Regions from separate parts of the Paraburkholderia sp. EG304 genome, predicted to be linked through region 3. Evidence: predicted binding sites of a transcription regulator. Region 3 holds the regulator's gene; each other region holds the start of a gene.
What was found. Region 3 encodes LexA, which represses DNA repair genes until DNA is damaged. Its sites were predicted from a motif close to ACTGTATNNNNATACAGT; they were not measured.
Positions count from the first base shown of each region.

Region 1: ACLFKU_RS15050 (PA0069 family radical SAM protein) is a predicted target of LexA. The motif match lies at 3,250-3,267, and genes of this name have one in related genera.
Region 2: recA (recombinase RecA) is a predicted target of LexA. The motif match lies at 3,594-3,611, and genes of this name have one in related genera.

Region 1 is NZ_JBKGUA010000010.1:191,248-198,013, forward strand. It holds gene ACLFKU_RS15040 (PQQ-dependent sugar dehydrogenase) at 156-1,340, shown strand; gene ACLFKU_RS15045 (TM2 domain-containing protein) at 1,538-2,005, shown strand; gene ACLFKU_RS15050 (PA0069 family radical SAM protein) at 2,041-3,192, opposite strand; gene ACLFKU_RS15055 (Lrp/AsnC ligand binding domain-containing protein) at 3,337-3,825, opposite strand; gene ACLFKU_RS15060 (D-amino acid dehydrogenase) at 4,006-5,292, shown strand; gene ACLFKU_RS15065 (acyl-CoA dehydrogenase) at 5,433-6,766, opposite strand, start outside.
Region 2 is NZ_JBKGUA010000004.1:168,386-175,151, forward strand. It holds gene sucC (ADP-forming succinate--CoA ligase subunit beta) at 1-779, opposite strand, end outside; gene ACLFKU_RS06795 (DUF2889 domain-containing protein) at 837-1,511, opposite strand; gene recX (recombination regulator RecX) at 1,641-2,408, opposite strand; gene recA (recombinase RecA) at 2,416-3,492, opposite strand; gene ACLFKU_RS06810 (response regulator) at 3,747-4,556, shown strand; gene ACLFKU_RS06815 (sensor histidine kinase) at 4,566-6,104, shown strand; gene ACLFKU_RS06820 (MFS transporter) at 6,334-6,766, shown strand, end outside.
Region 3 is NZ_JBKGUA010000007.1:233,737-240,502, reverse strand. It holds gene ACLFKU_RS11805 (ABC transporter permease) at 1-629, opposite strand, end outside; gene nodI (nodulation factor ABC transporter ATP-binding protein NodI) at 649-1,563, opposite strand; gene ACLFKU_RS11795 (universal stress protein) at 1,905-2,372, shown strand; gene ACLFKU_RS11790 (DUF2939 domain-containing protein) at 2,444-3,061, opposite strand; gene ACLFKU_RS11785 (hypothetical protein) at 3,181-3,525, opposite strand; gene lexA (transcriptional repressor LexA) at 3,628-4,278, opposite strand; gene ACLFKU_RS11775 (sulfate ABC transporter substrate-binding protein) at 4,591-5,637, shown strand; gene cysT (sulfate ABC transporter permease subunit CysT) at 5,796-6,692, shown strand; gene cysW (sulfate ABC transporter permease subunit CysW) at 6,689-6,766, shown strand, end outside.

The DNA of each region.
Region 1 (6,766 bases), on a different contig from region 3:
ACCGGGGTTCGGAACGACTGAAACACGCGATTATAGCGGGAAACCGACGCCATAACAAACACTTACCGGGATAAACTGAGCAACCGGGCCGCACCGGCCTTCTACAAGAGGTGCGCAACCCCGCTCAAACGCCCGAATTATCTGAAGGAGCGCGTGTGCAACGCCAGCCGAACCTCCTGTTTCGATTCGCCTTTTTTGCCTTTTTCGTGCGCTTTGCTGGAGTTTCGCGCACCCCGCGCAGCCGGATTCTACGCGTGGCGGCGGCCACGTTGCTCACCGCGCAGGCGTTGACCGCAAACGCCGCGCTACCCATCGAAAAAATCAAACTACCGCCGGGCTTTCACATCGAGGTGTTGTCGGACGACGTGCCGAGCGCACGCGCGATGACGTTCTCGCCCAAGGGCATTCTGTACGTGGGCAGCGAGGATGGGCACGTCTATGCGCTGGAACTGCGAAACGGCCGCGTGACGGGCCGCCACGTGATCGCGTCCGGGCTGCAGATGCCAACCGGCGTAGCGTGGCACGATGGCGCGCTGTACGTGTCGGCCGTGTCGAAAATCGTGCGCTTCGATGCGATCGACTCGCACCTGAACGATCCGCCAAAACCGGTCGTCGTCACCGACAAGCTGCCGACCGACACGCATCACGGCTGGAAATTCATCGCGTTCGGCCCGGATGGCAAGCTGTACGTGCCGCAAGGCGCGCCGTGCAACATTTGCCAGAGAGATCCGGACCGCGTCGCGCTGATTGGCCGCATGGACCCAGACGGTAGCCACTACGAGGTCGTCGCGCGCGGCATCCGCAATTCGGTCGGCTTCGCGTGGCATCCGGTCACCCACGAACTGTGGTTCACCGACAACGGTCGCGACCTGCTCGGCGACGACGTTCCGAGCGACAAGCTCAGCCGCGCGTCACGAGTCGGCATGAACTTCGGCTTTCCGTACTGTCACGGCGGCGACACGCCCGACCCCGAGTTCGGCAAGGATCATCCATGCAGCGAATTCACGCCGCCCGTGGTCAAGCTTGGCGCGCACGTGGCGGCGCTTGGCATGCGCTTCTACGACGGCCCGATGTTTCCGGCCGACTACCGCAACAACATCTTCATCGCCGAGCACGGCTCCTGGAACCGCAGCAAGAAGGTCGGCTACCGCGTGGTGCGCGTGATCACCGACCCTGACGGCAGCCACGCACGCCAGCAAGTCTTTGCCGAAGGCTGGCTGCAACCCGGCGAATCGGTGTGGGGCCGTCCCGCCGACGTGCTGCCGCTGCCGGACGGTTCGCTACTGATCAGCGACGATACCGCCGGCGCGATCTATCGCGTCACATATTCGGCGCCGTAGCGCGCGGATGCATGCGCGTGTGGCTGAGAGGCTGCACCAGTCTTCAGCCAGGTCCGGCGCGTTTCGCCACCGCGCTTTCAGCGCGGGCGCTCGCCTTCGACGTGACCACCCGCCCGCCGCAGGCGTAGAATGCGCGTCGGTCCACGTCCTGCGGCGCGCCGCTCCTTTCGACCGCCTGTCACTCTGCCCACGCGTTCATGTCCACCATTGCCTCGACCTCCCCGCGCTTCAGATCCAAGACGCTCACCGCCGCGCTGGCGTTCCTGTTCGGCAGCCTTGGCGCCCACCGCTTCTATCTGCATGGCATGCGGGACATCTTCGGCTGGGCCCATCTGCTCGGCACGCTGATCGGCACTCCCGGCGTGATGCTGCTGATCGCGACCGAGCGCGCGTCGATCCTCGGCTGGGTGCTCGCGTCGATCGGCGCGGTTTCACTGTTCGCCGCGTTTCTGGCCGCGCTCGTCTACGGGCTACGCCCGGATCAGAAATGGGATGCGCAATTCAACGCCCACACGCAACGCAAAAGCCGCTCCGGCTGGACCGTTATTTTCGTCGTGATCTTTTCGCTGCTGATCGGTGCGTTTCTGCTGATGACCGGTCTCGCGCTCGCATTTCAGACCTACTTCGAAAGCCAGGTCGAAGCGGCCAAAGCAATTTCGCAGTAACGCACCGTAGCGGGACCAGCAGGTATTCCCGCACGCTAGAAAAGCCTCAGTTGCGGATTGTCGCGCGCCGGTTCGCTTGCCTGCTCGGCGCGCGGCGACTCGATCCGGCGAAACTGCGACATGTCGAGAATGCCGCGGTCACGTCCGCTCAGCCCCAACCGGCGCGCGGCCTTGTGAAAGCGCTGCTTGAGCAGATCGGCCCATAAGCCCTCTCCCTTCATGCGGGTCGAGAACGACGAGTCGTAATCCTTGCCGCCCCGCATGTCGTGCACACGGTGCATCACGCGCTCGGCCCGATCCGGGAAGTGTGCGCTCAGCCAACCCTTGAACAGCGGCGCGACCTCCCACGGCAATCGCAGCACGATATAGCTCGCATTGCTGGCGCCCGCTTCCGCGCATGCTTCGAGCACGCGCTCCATGTCCGGTTCGGTGACGAACGGGATCACCGGCGCGATGCTGACGCCGACCGGAATACCCGCCTCGCTGAGGGTACGGATCGTGCGTAGCCGGCGCGACGGCGTGGCTGCACGCGGTTCGAGCGTGCGCGCGATGTCGGCGTCCAACGTGGTGATGGTGATCGCCGCCATGAATTGGCCGCGCTCCGCCATCGGCGCGAGCAGGTCGATGTCGCGCTCGATCAGCGACGACTTGGTGATCGCCGCGAACGGGTGATTGCGCTCGCTGAGCACCTCGATCACCCGCCGCGTAAGCCGCAAGTCGCGTTCGGCCGGCTGCCATGCATCTGTCGCGACGCCGAGCGCAATCGGCTCGGGCACATATGATTTCTTCGACAGTTCCCGCTCGAGCAGTTCGGGCGCGTTGATTTTCGCGTAGATGCGGCTCTCGAAATCGAGCCCCGGCGACAACCCGAGGTAGCTGTGCGTGGGCCGCGCGAAGCAATAGATGCAGCCGTGCTCGCAACCGCGATACGGATTCAGCGACACATTGAACGGAATGTCCGGCGACGCGTTGCGTGTGAGGATGGTTTTCGCGCGCTCCTCGAACACCTGCGTGCGCAGCACTTTCGGCTCACCGCCATCGCCGGCCGCCTGCCAGCCGTCGTCGACGGCCTCGCGCTGGTCGACTTCATAGCGGCCTTGCAGGTTCGTGACCGCACCACGCCCCTTGCGAGGCGCCGGCGGCGCGATCGGAAATTCGGGAATGTCAGGGGTGTCGGGATCATCCACGGCGGGCCACGCAGAGCAAACGCAAACTGGAAGTGCAAAAGGAAAACGGCGCAAACACCTGTATAAATATACAGTGTTTACGCCGTTTGTCGAGCACTTCGTTGCCCGCGAGATGCGCGGCCAATCCCGTCAGCGATCGGCCACCTAGTCGGTCACCGCGATCGTCAGCGTCTCCTTGATTTCCTCCATCACCACATAGCTCTTCGACTGTACCGCCCCCGGCAACTGCAGCAGGATGTCGCCGAGCAGCTTGCGGTAATCGGCCATTTCGCCGATGCGCGCCTTGATCAGATAGTCGAAATCGCCCGATACGAGGTGGCACTCGAGCACCTCGGGGATCTTCTGCACCTCGCGCCGGAACTGGTCGAACATGTTGCCGCTCTTGTGATCGAGCGTGATCTCGACGAACACCAGCAGCGCCGCGCCCAGCTCGGCCGGGTTCACGCGCGCGTAGTAGCCGGTGATCACGCCGTCGCGCTCCATCCGCTTGACGCGCTCGATGCACGGCGTCACCGACAAACCGACCCGTTCCGCCAGGTCCTTCATCGCCATACGGCCGTCTTGCTGCAGGAGCCGCAGGATCTTGTGATCGAGCTTATCGAGAGCCCGCACGGGATGGCGCTGGGTACGCATGGTGTTTTTGCTGAAAATGATGAAAATACGATAACAAAACCTGCTTCACTGTTAATAGTATAGCGGTTATCACTGGGCAGACGGCATTTCACCTCACGTTGCAGCTCGTTGAATCGAATCAGATCGAATCCATCGAAGCGCGCGTTGCCCTCACTCAATTCTTGGATATCTGGAGCAGCTATGCGAGTCGTCGTTTTGGGCAGTGGCGTCGTCGGTGTAACGAGCGCGTACTACCTCGCGCGCGCCGGTCACGAAGTGACCGTCATCGATCGCGAGGCCGGCCCGGCGCTCGAAACCAGCTTTGCCAACGCGGGCCAGATCTCGCCGGGCTACGCGTCGCCGTGGGCCGCGCCGGGCGTGCCGCTGAAGGCCGTCAAATGGATGTTCCAGAAGCACGCGCCGCTCGCGATCCGCCTCGACGGCACCACATTCCAGCTGCAATGGATGTGGCAGATGCTGCAGAACTGCACAGCGCCGCGCTATGCGGTGAACAAGGGCCGCATGGTGCGGCTCGCCGAATACAGCCGCGACTGCCTGCAAGCGCTGCGCGCCGACACCGGCATCCAGTACGAAGGCCGCACCGGCGGCACGCTGCAGGTATTTCGCACGCAGCAGCAGTTCGACGGCGCAGCGAAAGACATCGCCGTGCTGCAGGAAGCCAACGTGCCGTACGAACTGCTGAGCGCCGACCAACTCGGCAAGGCCGAACCGGCGCTCGCCGCGGTGTCGCACAAGCTCACCGGCGGCCTGCGCCTGCCGGGCGACGAAACCGGCGACTGCCAGATGTTCACGACGCGCCTCGCGGCGCTCGCCGAGCAGCTGGGCGTCAAGTTCCGCTACAACACGCCGATCGACGCGCTCGCGATGACGGGCGGCCGCATCGCCGGCGTGCAGTGCGGCGGCGAACTGGTGCGCGCGGATTCGTTCGTGGTCGCGCTCGGCTCGTACTCGACGCGCTTCCTCGACGGCATCGTGAAGATTCCGGTCTATCCGCTGAAGGGTTATTCGATCACCGCGCCGATCGTCGACTCGGCTGCCGCGCCGGTGTCGACCGTGCTGGACGAGACCTACAAGATCGCGATCACGCGCTTCGATGACCGGATTCGCGTGGGCGGCATGGCTGAGGTCGTCGGCTTCGACAAATCACTGCGCGAGGCGCGCCGCAAGACGCTCGAGCTTTCGGTGAACGACCTGTTCCCGGGCGGCGGCGACACGTCGAAGGCAACGTTCTGGACCGGTCTGCGGCCGATGACGCCGGACAGCACGCCGATCGTCGGCCGCACGCCGGTGCCGAACCTGTTCCTGAACACCGGCCACGGCACGCTCGGCTGGACGATGTCGTGCGGCTCCGGCCAGTTGCTCGCCGACCTGATGTCGGGCAAGCAACCGGCGATTCGCGCAGACGATCTGTCGGTGCATCGCTATCTCGGCGAGACGGCGGGCGAACATCGGCCGGCGTATGCGTGAGTTCTAGCGCGTGCGCTAACGCGGCATTGGCCGCAAGCGCACGCGGCAACAAACAGCAACTGCAAAAACAAACGGCGCCTTGCGAGGCGCCGCTTGTTTTTCAAGGTGTCGCCGCAATCGCGGCAGGCATCGAGGCATGCTCAGAACTGGTCTTCCGACAAAGCCAGCACGCCCTCGCCACCCTTCGCGCTGACGATCGCCACTTCGAGCGCCGCCGCCTGCGGCAGCACATGCTCGGCGTAAAACCGCGCGGTCGCGATCTTCGCGTCATGAAACGCGGGATCCTCGTCGCGCCTCGCCGCCGCGGCAAGCTGCGCACGGGCCATCTGCCAGCCGCCCAACACGATGCCGGCGAGCTTCAGATAGGGCACGCTGCCCGCGAACACCGCATTCGGATCGCCCTTCGCATTCGCGACGACGAAATCGACGACCGAGCCGAGCGCACGCTGACCCTCAGCGAGTTGCGTCCGCATCGACGCGAACGCCGCGCCCTGCTGCGCGCCGAGCGCTTCAACCGTTTCGGCGATGCCAGCGAGCAGTTCCTTCGCGACCTTGCCGCCGTCGCGCAGCGTCTTGCGACCGATCAGGTCGTTGGCCTGGATCGCGGTCGTGCCTTCGTAGATCGGCAGAATGCGCGCGTCGCGGTAGTACTGCGCGGCGCCGGTTTCCTCGATGAAGCCCATGCCGCCATGCACCTGCACGCCGAGGCTCGTCACGTCGATCGACAGCTCCGTGCTCCAGCCCTTCACGATCGGCACCAGGTATTCGTAGATCGCCTGATGCTTCGCGCGCGTCGCTTCGTCGGGATGACGATGCGCGATATCGCAATGCGCGGCCGCGACGTACGCGAGCGCGCGCGACGCCTCGGTAAGGCTGCGCATCGTCGACAGCATGCGGCGCACGTCCGGGTGCTGGATGATCGCGACCGACTGCTTCGCGGAGCCATCGACGGGACGGCTCTGCACGCGCTCCTTCGCATACGCGACCGCCTTCTGATACGCGCGATCCGAGATCGCGACCCCTTGCATGCCGACCGCGAAACGCGCGGCATTCATCATGATGAACATGTATTCGAGGCCGCGATTCTCTTCACCGATCAGCTGGCCGAGCGCGCCGCCGTGATCGCCGAACTGCAGCACCGCGGTCGGGCTCGCCTTGATGCCGAGCTTGTGCTCGATCGACACGCAATGCACATCGTTGCGCTCACCGAGCGAGCCGTCCTGGTTGACGAGAAACTTCGGCACGAGGAACAGCGAAATGCCCTTTACACCATCGGGCGCGTTGGGCGTGCGCGCAAGGACGAGATGGACGATGTTCTTCGCCATGTCGTGCTCGCCCCAGGTAATGAAAATCTTCGTGCCGAACAGCTTGAACGAACCGTCGGCCTGCGGCTCGGCGCGCGTGCGCACGAGCGCGAGATCCGAGCCCGCCTGAGGCTCGGTCAGGTTCATCGTGCCGGTCCATTCGCCCGAGG
Region 2 (6,766 bases), on a different contig from region 3:
CCGATGTTGCCGTCGAGCGAGATGTACGCGAGGTCGAACTTCGACGCTTCGATTTCAGCCGGATCTTCTTCGTCCAGATCGCGGTAAGCGACGATTTCCGGGTGACGGAACAGCGCGTTCGAATCGAAGTTGAACTTCGCGTCGAGTGCGATGACCTTGCCGTCGCCGGTCAGGATCAGCGGGTTGATTTCGGCGAGCGATGCGTCGGTTTCCCAGAATGCCTTGTACAGGCCTTGCAGGATCGCGCGGGCTTGCGGGATCGAAGCGTCGGGCACGCCGATCTTCTTCGCGAGGTCGTCTGCTTCCGAGTCCTTCAGGCCGGTCGACGGATCGACCGCAACCTTGTGGATCAGCTCAGGCGTCTTTTCCGCGACTTCTTCGACGTCCATGCCGCCTTCGCTCGATGCCATCACGACGATCTTCTGCGAAACGCGATCGATCACGAGACCAACATACAGTTCCTTCTTGATGTCAGCGCCTTCTTCGATCAGAAGGCGATTGACCTTCTGGCCTTCCGGACCGGTCTGGTGCGTGACGAGCTGCATGCCGAGGATCTGGTTCGAGTACTCGCGAACCTGTTCCAGCGACTTGGCGACCTTGACGCCGCCGCCCTTGCCACGGCCACCTGCGTGGATCTGAGCCTTGACGACCCACACCGGGCCGCCGAGCTCTTCCGCGGCCTTGACCGCATCATCCACCGAGAAGACCGGCTTGCCGCGCGGTACCGCGACGCCGAATTTCCGCAGGATTTCCTTACCCTGGTACTCGTGAATCTTCATGCGTGATTCCCTTCAGTCTGAGAGTTGGATAGAACTTCGATTCCGTTTTGCCGCCGTTCAGGCCGGCGCGTCGCCGCTTGGTGCGCGAGTCGCCGCGTCGTCCGACGAGGCCGCGCGTTCCGCCGGACGAGGTGCGTGGCCATACCAGCGCGGATAAAACTGTTTCACCGCCTCGCCGTCGAAACGCAGCGCGTGGCAGCGTCCCAACTGGAATGGCGGTTTGTCGTTGGAATGCTCGCCTGTGCCGTTAGACGATTCGTCTCCCGAACCCGCGTTCGCGCCTGGCGTGCCTTCATCGGTGTTCCAGACTTCGCCGGCGAACGCCTGGATCGCGGCGGTCGGCAGCATCGCGCACAGCTCGGTGAGATGCGTGCAACCGGCCGTGCCGGCCAGCAAACGGGCAGCATCGCGACGGAAGTTGTGGAACAGATTGAGCCCGATGAGGGCACGGTAGGCGGGATTGCTGGCCTGGCATAACCCTGGATAGGGTACCCAGTCGGACGACGCCTCGGCGTCGACGACATTGAGCTTGCGATCGATGGTGATGCGAAGCCAGAGTTCATGGATCGGCTGACCATTGGGCCGGATTCCCGACGGAAGCGCCACATCTCGAGGCTTTTCGTCGGTCAGGCACGCTTCCACATCCCACAGGCCATCGGCTCGCTCGTAAGCTTCCGCTCTGATTGCGCGACGATGGCGCAACTGACGGGACACTGGCGGGGAGAGCGACATGCGGGAAGGAAAGGCCGGATTGGAAAACTTCTGGATTTTAGCATAACGGGTATTTGGGACAGCCCCGATTGCGCACGGCCTCGCGCCGGGTTACGGCGCGGCAATCGACCGGCCGTCGGGGCTGACGTGCTAGTCGCCGTCCCAGATGTCGTCAATACCCTTCAGGATTTTGCCGATCGTCGCGCCGGAGAAGCCGCGCGACGCCAGGAAGCGCGCCTGCTTCGCGCGCTCGGCCGGGGTTTTCGGCAGCTGGCCGAACTTCTTGCGCCAGACCGCCTGAGCGCGCGCGAGTTCGGTTTCACGCAATTGCGCACTCGCCTCTTCGACCAGCGCTGGGTTCAGCGCGTGCTGCTTCAGTTCGCCGAGAATGCGGCTCGTGCCGAGCCGCGTTGCGCGCCGGTGAACCAGACTTTCCGCGAAGCGCGAGTCCGATAGCCAGTTTTCGGCTTCCAGTGAGTCAAGCACCGTGTCGAGCGAATCGGTTTCCTCGACGTAGGGCTTCAGCTTGCGCGCGAGTTCGGCGCGGCTATATTCGCGACGCGACAGATAGCCGAGCGCGCGCGCTTTCAGCGGACGGGTTGGGCGTTGGGACTTTCTGCTGTCGTCTTGGTCGGCCTGCCCCGCCTTCGCTTCGCCGGCCTGGCGACGCGAGCGGGTGTAGGTGACTTCGGAGGGGGATTGGGAATCGTGTCCGGAGAGATCCGCGCTGGACGATGCCGCAGGGGATCCGGACCGTGTACGCTGCGGCCCACGGCCTGCGGCGCGGTCATGTGCGTCGAACGATTCGAACGGATCGAATGGATCGCCGGAATCAGGCGATCCATCCGCCGTGTCGCGCGGGCCGTCCGGATAGCGTCCGGAGTCGGAACCGGACAGAGGCCGGCCTTTGCGTATCACGTGATGCTTACTCTTCTTCGCCCGCGACTTCAGCGTCCGCGCCGGTCACGGCGTCCGCCATCGCGGTGACGCCCAGCGATTCGCGGATACGGTTTTCGATTTCGCGAGCGATGTCCGGATTTTCGCGCAGGAATTCACGCGCGTTGTCCTTGCCCTGACCGATCCGCTCGCCGTTGTAGCTGTACCATGCGCCAGCCTTGTCGACGATCTTCGCCTGCACGCCGAGGTCGATGATTTCGCCCTGACGCGAGATGCCCTCACCGTACAGGATGTCGAAGATGGCTTCGCGGAACGGCGGCGACACCTTGTTCTTGACGACCTTCACGCGTGTTTCGTTGCCGATCACTTCGTCGTTCTTCTTGATCGAACCGATGCGGCGAATGTCCAGACGCACCGATGCGTAGAACTTCAGCGCGTTACCGCCCGTGGTGGTTTCCGGGTTGCCGAACATCACGCCGATCTTCATGCGGATCTGGTTGATGAAGATCACGAGGCAGTTCGTGCGCTTGATCGTGCCGGTCAGCTTGCGCAGCGCCTGCGACATCAGACGCGCCTGCAGACCCGGCAGCGAGTCGCCCATTTCGCCTTCGATTTCCGCCTTCGGCACCAGCGCCGCGACCGAGTCGATCACGATCATGTCGATCGAGCCCGAGCGCACCAGCGCGTCGGCGATTTCGAGCGCCTGCTCGCCGGTGTCCGGTTGCGAGACCAGCAGGTCGGCGACGTTCACGCCGAGCTTGCCCGCATATTGAATGTCCAGCGCGTGTTCCGCGTCGATGAACGCCGCAGTGCCACCGAGCTTCTGCATTTCGGCGATGACCTGCAGCGTCAGCGTGGTTTTACCGGACGATTCCGGACCGTAGATTTCGACCACGCGGCCGCGCGGCAAACCGCCGACGCCCAGTGCGATGTCGAGGCCGAGCGATCCGGTGGAGACCACCTGGATGTCTTCGACTGCCTCACCTGCGCCGAGCCGCATGACCGACCCTTTGCCGAACTGCTTTTCGATCTGCGCGAGCGCGGCGGCGAGAGCCTTGCTCTTTTCAGCAGTCAGTCCAGCCGAGCCTTTCTTGCTTTCTTCCATGAATCGTCCTTTGCTATGATGAACGGCGTCTGAGGCAGGTGTGCACCCGTGGTTTCACTCGAATTGAGCGGAGCCTGCAGGACATCACACGAAACGCAGACACTGTATAAAAAAACAGTGGTTTTGGCAAGCGCGATTATGATGCGAACGCGCATTTTTAATGTCGCGTCACCCCCACTACCCACAATAATGTTCGGAGACCGCTGCGCGCCGGGGCAAGCCCCACGGTGCCGGCAAAGCCAGGCTGGCGCACCATGCGAATTCTGATTGCCGAAGACGACAGCATACTCGCGGACGGTCTGGTTCGATCACTCCGCCAATCGGCCTATGCGGTCGATCACGTCAAAAGCGGCGTAGAAGCCGATACCGCGTTGTCAATGCAGACGTTCGACCTATTGATCCTCGATCTGGGCCTGCCGCGCATGTCCGGGCTGGAGGTGCTGCGCCGCCTGCGCGCGCGCAATTCGAACCTGCCCGTGCTGATCCTGACCGCCGCAGACAGTGTCGACGAACGCGTCAAAGGCCTCGACCTCGGCGCCGACGATTACATGGCCAAGCCCTTCGCGCTGAACGAACTGGAAGCCCGCGTGCGCGCGCTGACGCGGCGCGGTGCCGGCGGCGGCCCGACCGTCGTGCGGCATGGTTCACTGTCGTTCGATCAGGTGGGCCGCATCGCCTATGTCAATGACCAGGTGATCGATCTGTCCGCGCGCGAGCTCGGTCTGCTCGAAGTGCTGCTGCAACGGATCGGCCGGCTGGTGTCGAAAGAGCAACTGGTCGACCATCTGTGCGAATGGGGCGAGGAAGTCAGCAACAACGCGATCGAAGTCTACGTGCACCGGCTGCGCAAGAAGATCGAGCCGAGCGGCGTGCGCATCATCACCGTGCGCGGGCTCGGCTACTGCCTCGAAAAAGCGGCGCCGCCCGCGAATGCGAACACGCCCGCCGCCGGCTCCGAGCCGCAAACGGCGCAAACGGCGCAAACGGCACAAGCGGCACAAGCAGCACCACCTTCCCCCGCGCCGTCGTCCGCCGCGATGCCGGCGAGCCATCACTACAAATAGAGGCCAGCGATGTCCGCACGCGCTGATCGCGCCACGGCGCACGCGGCGGACCTCGACGAGGCGCGCGACGCGCGCTACGCCAACCCGTTCGCCCCGCCCGACGAAACCGAAGCCGCCGCCGAGGCGCGTCCGCGCTCGCTGTTCGGCGAGATTCTCGACTGGATGCTCGCCCCGCTGCTGCTGTTGTGGCCGATGAGCCTCGCGGTCACCTATCTGGTCGCGAAATCGATCGCGAACGGGCCGTTCGACCGCGCGCTCGAAACCGACGCCTATGTGCTCGCGCGCCAGATCCATCCGGTCAACGGCGTCGCGGAGCTGTCGCTGCCCGAGTCGACGCGCGATTTCCTGCGCGCCGACAACGTCGACAGCGTGTTTTTCCAGGTGCTCGGCACGCGCGGCGAGCTGGTGGCCGGCGAGCGCGACATGCCGCTGCCGCACGAGGAGGACCGCCCGCCACCGGGCCTCGTCGAATTCCGCGACGACGTGCTGCGCGGCAACGACATCCGCGTCGCGTATACGACCGTCGAGTTTCCGCAGACGCCGGGCGCGCAGCCCGTGCTGGTGCAGGTCGCCGAAACGCTCGACAAGCGCAGCCAGCTCGCCAACGACATCATCAAGGGCGTGATCCTGCCGCAGTTCGTGATCCTGCCGCTCGCGATCCTGCTCGTGTGGTTCGGGCTATCGCGCGGGCTCGAGCCGCTGCATGCGCTGCAGGCGCATATCCGCGCGCGGCGGCCGGACGATCTGTCGCCGCTCGAAGCGCGCCGCGCGCCGCCGGAAATCGAGCCGCTCGTCACGTCGTTCAACGATCTGCTCACGCGCCTCGAACAGAACATGGAGCTGCAAAAGCGCTTTATCGCCGACGCCGCGCATCAGATGAAAACGCCGCTCGCCGGGCTGCGCACGCAGGCCGAGCTAGCGCTGCGCCAGAACGCGTCGGCCGAGGTGCATCGCTCGCTCGAACAGATCGCGACGAGCTCCGAGCACGCCGCGCGGCTCGTCACGCAGCTGCTCGCGCTCGCGCGCGCGGAAAACCGTCGGTCGGGGCAGATCTTCACGCCGGTCGAACTCGGCGAACTCGCGCGCAGCGCGGTGCGCGAATGGGTGCAGGCCGCGCTCGCCAAGCAGATGGACCTCGGCTACGAAGCGCCCGACGAGCCGGTCGAGGTCGCCGGCAATCCGGTGATGCTGCGCGAAATGCTGTCGAACCTGATCGACAACGCGATCCGCTATACGCCGGCGGGCGGCCGCATCACCGTGCGCGTGCGGCACGACGCCCCGGCGCGGCTCGTGCATCTGGAAGTCGAGGACACCGGGCTCGGCATTCCGGCCAGCGAGCGCTCGCGCGTGGTCGAGCGCTTCTACCGGATTCTGGGCCGCGAGGGCGACGGCAGCGGCCTCGGTCTCGCGATCGTGCGCGAGATCGCGGCGATGCACGGCGGCGAGCTCGCGATCGACGACAACGTCTACCAGGAGTCGCCGCGGCTCGCCGGCACCCTGGTGCGCGTCAGCTTGCAGGTGCTCGAACGGGGGCGGGACTTACCCTAACACGGCCCCATAGCCAGCTTGATCGTCAGCGTGTTTTTGAGATATTTCGGCGCGGATCGCACAAATATCGCCGCACATTGACCGAAATTGATCGCCTGTTCGCCGGTTTACCGGACTACCCCAGGTTTTGGCGTCGAGTCAGAACGCCGTAAGTTTCCACTCCAATAATCGGTTGCACGGGGACGCCTGCGCTGGCGATCCGTGTGTATATCAATATTGGAGACGACATATGGCTACCGTTGGCGGGCAACTCTCGCACGCGCCGATGACGCGCGATGAGAAGCGGGTGATCTTCGCATCGTCGCTGGGTACGGTTTTCGAGTGGTACGACTTTTATCTGGCCGGTTCGCTTGCGGCCTTCATCAGCAAGAGCTTCTTTTCCGGCGTCAATCCGACCGCGGCGTTCATTTTCACGCTGCTCAGCTTCGCCGCGGGCTTCGCGGTGCGGCCGTTCGGCGCGGTCGTATTCGGACGACTCGGCGACATGGTCGGGCGCAAGTACACGTTCCTGATCACGATCATCATCATGGGTCTGTCGACGTTCCTCGTCGGCTTCCTGCCCGGCTATGCGGCAATCGGCATCGCTTCGCCGGTGATCTTCATCGCGATGCGCTTGCTGCAAGGTCTCGCGCTCGGCGGCGAGTACGGCGGCGCCGCGACCT
Region 3 (6,766 bases):
AAGAACACGCCGGAGAGGAGCAGCATCGGCGTGAGTACGAGGGTCTGATAGAACATGAAAAAGTCGTACGACGGCGCGAGCGCCGTCACGATCATCGCGAGGCTCGCGAACGCGAGACCGGCCAGCACGATGACCGGCAGCGCGAGCAGCATCGACGGAAAACTCGCATAGCCGAGCGCGCCCGCCACCAGCATGATCGCGACACCCGACAACACCGATTTGCTGGCGGCCCACACCACCTCGCCGAGCACGATATCGCCGAGGGTAAGCGGCGTATGCATGATCGCTTCCCACGTCCGCTGCACGTGCATGCGCGAAAAGCCCGAATACATCGACTCGAAGCTCGCTGACATCATCACACTCGACGCCACCGTGCCCGCCGCGAGGAACGAGATATACGACACGCCGTCGACGTGCCCGACCATCAGCCCGAGCCCCAAGCCGAGACCGAACAGATAGATCATCGGATCGGCGAGGTTGCCGAACATCGACGCGATCGCGAGCTTCTTCCACACCAGATAGTTGCGGCGCCACACCGCGATCCAGTGCGTGGCGTTGGCGGGGAAGGCGCCGAACGGCTCTTGTGCCGATGGCGTGCCGTCGTGGGTTTCGTAGGTGCGTGCGTCCATCAAGTGTCTCGCTGCGGGTTCAGTCCTGCATTTCGCGGCCGGTGAGCCGCAGAAACACATCTTCGAGATTCGCCGGCCGATGCAGATAGCGCAAATCCGCGCGCTGCTTCAGGCGCATATGCACGGGCTGTGCGTCGTTCACGTAACAGAACAGGGTCTCGCCGCTGATCTCTATGCGCTCGGCGAGCGGTGCGAGTTCGTCGCGCAATGCAAACGGATCGGGACCGTAGATCTCGATCACGTCGCAGCCGATCTCCGACTCGATCAGCTCGCGCGGCGCGCCTTCGGCGATCTTGCGTCCTTCCTCGATTACGCACAGTCGATGACAAAGCCGTTCGGCTTCTTCCATGAAGTGCGTGGTCAGCAGGATGGTCTTGCCGCGCGCTAGCAGCGATCTCAATCGCTCCCAGATCAGATGGCGCGCTTGCGGGTCGAGACCGGTGGTCGGCTCGTCCATGATCAGCACGTCGGGATCGTTGATCAGCGCGCGTGCGAGCGTGAGGCGCCGCTTCATGCCCCCGGACAGCTCGCTCACGCGCGCGTCCGCCTTGTTCTCGAGGCGGGCGAATTCGAGCAGACCCGGCACCGCCGCGCGACACTGCGCGGCGCTCAGCCCGAAATAGCGGCCGAACACGAGCAGATTTTCACGCACGGTGAAATCGGGATCGAGGTTGTCGAACTGCGGCACCACGCCCACGCGCGAGCGCGCGAGGCGCGCACGGCCCGGGATCGGTTCGCCGCACAGGCGGATCGCGCCGGCGTCGGGCGCCGCGATGCCGAGCAGCATGCGCAGCGTCGTGGTCTTGCCGGCGCCGTTGGGGCCGAGCAGCCCGAAGCATTCGCCGGTATTAACATGAAACGACAAGCCGTCGACGACCGTTTTTTCGCCGTAGCTTTTCCTGACCTGATGGAACTCGATGGGGGCGGCGGGCATGACTCGAGTGAGGCTCCGGGAACAAGACATAACGTACGCACAAGAACAAACAACATACCTGCGACGCACGCATTGCGCACAGGCCGCTTATTCTAGGGTATCGGCCACTGATGCGAGCGGGTGTCCGGGAACGCGTAATGCGTGGGATGCGATGCGTTCGCATACCAAGTTTTGCGGTGCCGCAAACGTGCGCGAACACTGCCTCAGCTGGCCCAACGCTTGTGCAGACGGCGTCAGCACGCACCGACTATGCACTTAGCGTTTTCCATCCCTTGCAAGCCGAATTGCGGCGCACCATGATTGATTCAGACCGCGCTTTCCGCGCGAATGGGAGAAGACAGATGGCGAGCTACCAGAAAATCCTGTTGTGCTACGACGGCTCGCGCGAAGGCCGCAAAGCCCTGCGTTGCGGCGCCGATCTGGCGTTGGACCTGAAGGCGGAAACGCATCTGCTGTCGGTCGTCGACATGCGTTCCAGCATCGCGCAAAGCGCGGGCTTATTGACCGATGTGGCCTGCGGAAGCTTCGAAAAAACGGCCCGCGAAATTCTGCAGGAGGGCGTGAACTGGCTGACCGAGCGGGGCGTGAACGCGCAGGGGCATTTCGCATTTGGTCATCCGATCGACGAGATCGCCAATCTTGCCAACGAGTTGCACGTTGACCTCGTGGTGGTGGGTCATCGCTGCCGGACCGGTTTGTCGCGGTGGTGGATGGGGGCGGGCAACACGCCGCTGCTCGACCGCGTGTCGTGCAGCATTCTGGTGGCGTGCTCTTCCGCGCAGGAGCAGCAGCAGGCGGCCGCGGCGTAATTCGAACAAACCTGACACGCGGCTGGCCGCAATGACCAGCCCGCGCATCCCTTCAGTTCACGGCTTGAACCTCACTCGTTCAGATTGATCGCCGCGAGCTTCCACGTGACCAGACCTTCGCGACGGAAGATGGCCGAATAGTTCGCGTTGCCTTCGCCGCGCCGGTAGGTGACCACAAACTCGTTGAGACTCCGGTAGCCGGCCGTGCTTTGACGCCCGGGCGGCGGCGCGCTTGCCTGCGTGGGGGTGTCGCCCGCGGACGGTGCGGCCGGCGCTTCACCGCCCGCGGCTGGTGGGGCGGACGGTTGCTCGCCCGGTGTGCCGCGCGGCGGCATGCCGTTCAGCAGTGCCGCGACGCCGTCGGGTGTCGCATAGGCATCGACGAGCGGGCCGATCAGTGTCACGCCGATCACCGCGCCGATCGTGGCCATCTTGTTGCCGGCATCCGCCTCGAGTCGGCGCGTCAGCATCGCGCCCACCTGCTGCTTCAGGCTATCGCGTAGCGCGGGGAAGTCGACGTACTGATTGACGGTTTGCACGTCACGCGCGTCTGCCGCGCGTTTCAGATTGTTCACCGCGAGATACGGCGACGCGTAAATAAACCCCAGCGCGGCAATCACGATCACCACGATCAGCGTGATCAGCAGCGGCCGGGTGGCGCTGCCCTGTGTGCGTTTCGGAATGGTCATCGAATGGGACTCCACGTCAGTGATGATCTAACGTCGACCACGGCGAGGTCGAAACGATCCCATCCCACGCGAATCTCTGAACATCCGAAGTGCTTATTGCATGCGTGCTCAGAATTCGCTCAGGCTTCGAACACCGCGCCGTGCACGTTGGCTTCGTCGGCTATGCAACGATCGATCATACGGCATACGGCGTCGACCGTGCCGACCATGATCAGTCGCGACGGTCCATGATAGACCCGCACCGGTGCGCGGCGCGCGGGCTCCGCGATATTCAGCGCCGAATTCAGCGATACGCGCGCAAACGCCGGCAACGACGACGGCAGACCGCAAGCTTCGGCAGTCACGTCGAACAGCGACGGCGTGCGCGCCGCGGGCGCCTCGATCGGCGCGCAAGGCGTGAGCTTGCGCAGATGGCGCAGACGGCCGAACTGGCGAAAAGGCAGCAGACGGGCAAGGCGTTCCATGAGTCTCTCCAGACGATGCAGCTTAAATGCGCGGCGTAATGCGGGCGTTAATGCGGCTTGGGTCGGACAAACCGGCGCGAGCGTTCCGGCAACAGCGAAGGATCAGAACTCGCTGGGGCGAATCAGCCCGACCGCGATCCCTTCGAGCGCGAAATCCGCGCTGCCGGTTTCCACGAAGATGTTGTCGTAGTCGGGGTTTTCGGCGATCAGCTCGATGCCGTTCGGCCGGCGCTTCAGACGCTTGACCGTCACGTCGTCGCCAAGGCGCGCAATGATGATCTGGCCGTCTTTCGCTTCGCTGCGCTTTTGCACCGCGAGCAGGTCGCCGTCGAGAATGCCCGCGTCGCGCATCGACAGGCCGCGCACCTTCAGCAGGTAGTCGGGCTTGCTCGAGAACAGCGCCGGGTCGCACGCGTAGTGCTGCGAGATATGTTCCTGCGCGAGGATCGGGCTACCCGCCGCGACCCGGCCGATCAGCGGCAGTGACAACTGCATCAGGCCCGCATGTGGCAGCGTGAACTGGTGCGGCGCATCCTCCTGCCCGGACAGCAGGCGGATGCCGCGCGACGCGCCGGCCGCCAGTTCGATCACGCCCTTGCGCGCCAGCGCGCGCAGATGCTCTTCCGCGGAATTGGCCGAACTGAAACCGAGTTCGGCGGCAATTTCCGCGCGAGTGGGCGGAAAGCCGGTGCGTTCGATCGCGCGGCGGATCAGATCGAAAACCTGCTGCTGTCGTGCGGTGAGTTTTGTCATGGCCACTGTATGTATGAACAGGTGACTGTATTTTTATACAGTATTCGGCGCATTTCAAGCTTTACTTTAAGTTCGGCGCAAGGGGCGCGCTGGGGCGTCGTTTATCGGCGAGATGGCGGCGTTTTCGGCGTCGGAACAGCCGGCGCGTCTGCCGTTACCACTTTTGGGCATTAAAAAATGAGGAAACATTATTTTTAATGATGAAAGCCCTTCGATAGACTGGCTTCCGGGTTGGCGCTCATGTGCACGTGACCGCGACGCAAAACGACACCAGACGCTTATCAGCGGACCATCACGCGGAGAAAAACTGAAATGAACCATCGGCATACGGGGCTTGCGGCTCGAACCAGAAAACTGATCACGGCGCTTGCCGTCGGCGCGGCGGGTACGCTCGGCATGTTGGGCGCAAGCGGTGTCGCGCACGCCGACACCACGCTGCTGAACGTGTCCTACGATCCGACCCGCGAGCTGTATCAGGACATCAATCAGGCATTCAGCAAGGAATGGAAGGCCAAGACCGGCGAAGCCGTCACCTTCAAGCAGTCGCACGGCGGCTCGGGCGCGCAGGCCCGCTCGGTGGTCGACGGTCTGCAGGCCGACGTCGTGACGCTTGCGCTCGCTTACGACATCGACGCGATCGCGAACAAGGGGCTCGTCGACAAGAACTGGCAGAAGCGTCTGCCGGACAACGCATCGCCGTACACGTCGACGATCGTGTTTCTGGTGCGCAAGGGCAACCCGAAGCACATCAAGGATTGGGACGATCTGGTGAAGCCGGGCGTGTCGATCGTGACGCCGAATCCGAAGACCTCGGGCGGCGCGCGCTGGAACTACCTGGCCGCTTGGGCGTACGCCGAGCATCAGCCGGGCGGCAACGCCCAGAAGGCCAAGGAGTTCGTCGGCAAGCTGTACAAGAACGCCGGCGTGCTCGATTCGGGCGCGCGCGGCGCGACCACCAGCTTCGTGCAGCGCGATATCGGCGACGTGCTGATCGCGTGGGAAAACGAGGCGTTCCTGTCGGTGAAGGAGTTCGGCCCGGACAAGTTCGAAATCGTGGTGCCGTCGGCGAGCATTCTGGCCGAGCCGCCGGTCGCGGTGGTCGACAAGGTCGTCGACAAACACGGCACGCGCAAGCTGGCGGACGCGTATCTGAACTTCCTGTATAGCGAGGAAGGCCAGGAGATCGCCGCACGCAATTTCTATCGTCCGCGATCGAACAAGGTGCCGGCCGATCTGACCGCGAAGTTTCCGAAGCTGAAGCTGTACACGATCGACGATTCGTTCGGCGGCTGGACCAACGCGCAAAAGACCCATTTCGCGGACGGCGGCGTGTTCGATTCGATTTATCAGCCGCAGTAACAACCACGGCCTGAAGCACAGGCACAGGCAAAAGAGCGCGCCCAGTGGGCGCGCTTTCGGCTAACCGGGGTCCGGTGGCCAGCAGGGTGGCAACACCGCAGTACGGCAACACAGCAAAACGAACAACCGCGAGCATCAACCATGAACGAGTATCCAGCATGACCACGTTGACTTTCCGCAAGCCGAGCGCATTGCCCGGCTTTGGCCTGACACTCGGCATCACGGTGGCTTATTTGAGCCTCGTGGTGCTGATTCCATTGGCGGCGACCTTTCTGAAGACCGCGACGCTCGACTGGGACCAGTTCGTGCGCGCGGTCACGTCGCCGCGCGTGCTCGCGTCGTATCGGCTGACGTTCTTCTCGGCGCTCGGCGGCGCGCTGATCAACGCGGTGTTCGGCTTTCTCGTCGCGTGGGTGCTGGTGCGCTATAGGTTTCCGTTCAAGCGCATCGTCGATGCGGTCGTCGATCTGCCGTTCGCTCTGCCCACCTCGGTCGCCGGTATTTCGCTCGCGGCCGTGTATGCGGGTAACGGCTGGATCGGCCAGTTCCTCGCGCCGCTCGGCATCAAGATCGCGTTCACGCCGGTCGGCGTGCTGGTCGCGCTGACGTTCATCGGCCTGCCGTTTGTCGTGCGCACGGTGCAGCCGGTGCTCGAGGAGTTCGAGCGCGAGCAGGAGGAGGCGGCCGCGTGCCTCGGCGCGTCGCGCTGGCTCACGTTTCGCCGCGTCGTGCTGCCGGCCGTGTTCCCGGCGCTGCTGACCGGCTTCGCGCTCGCCTTCGCGCGCGCGCTCGGCGAATACGGCTCGGTGATCTTCATCGCCGGTAATGTGCCGATGAAGTCGGAGATCACGTCGCTCCTGATCATCACGAAGCTCGAGCAATACGACTATGCGGGTGCGACGGCGCTCGCGGTCGTGATGCTGGTCGTGTCGTTTCTGATGCTGCTGCTGATCAACACGCTGCAGTGGTGGCTGCAGCGCCGCACGAGCCGCGGCAATGCGGGGCCCGCGCCAGCTGCCACGAGCGTCGCCGCAATCGGTGGAGGTGCGCAATGAGCCGCCGTCCGACCAACCCGGCAAGCGGTGCGCGCCGCCCCGATCCGGTCAGCGAACCGCCCGTTGTGCGCTGG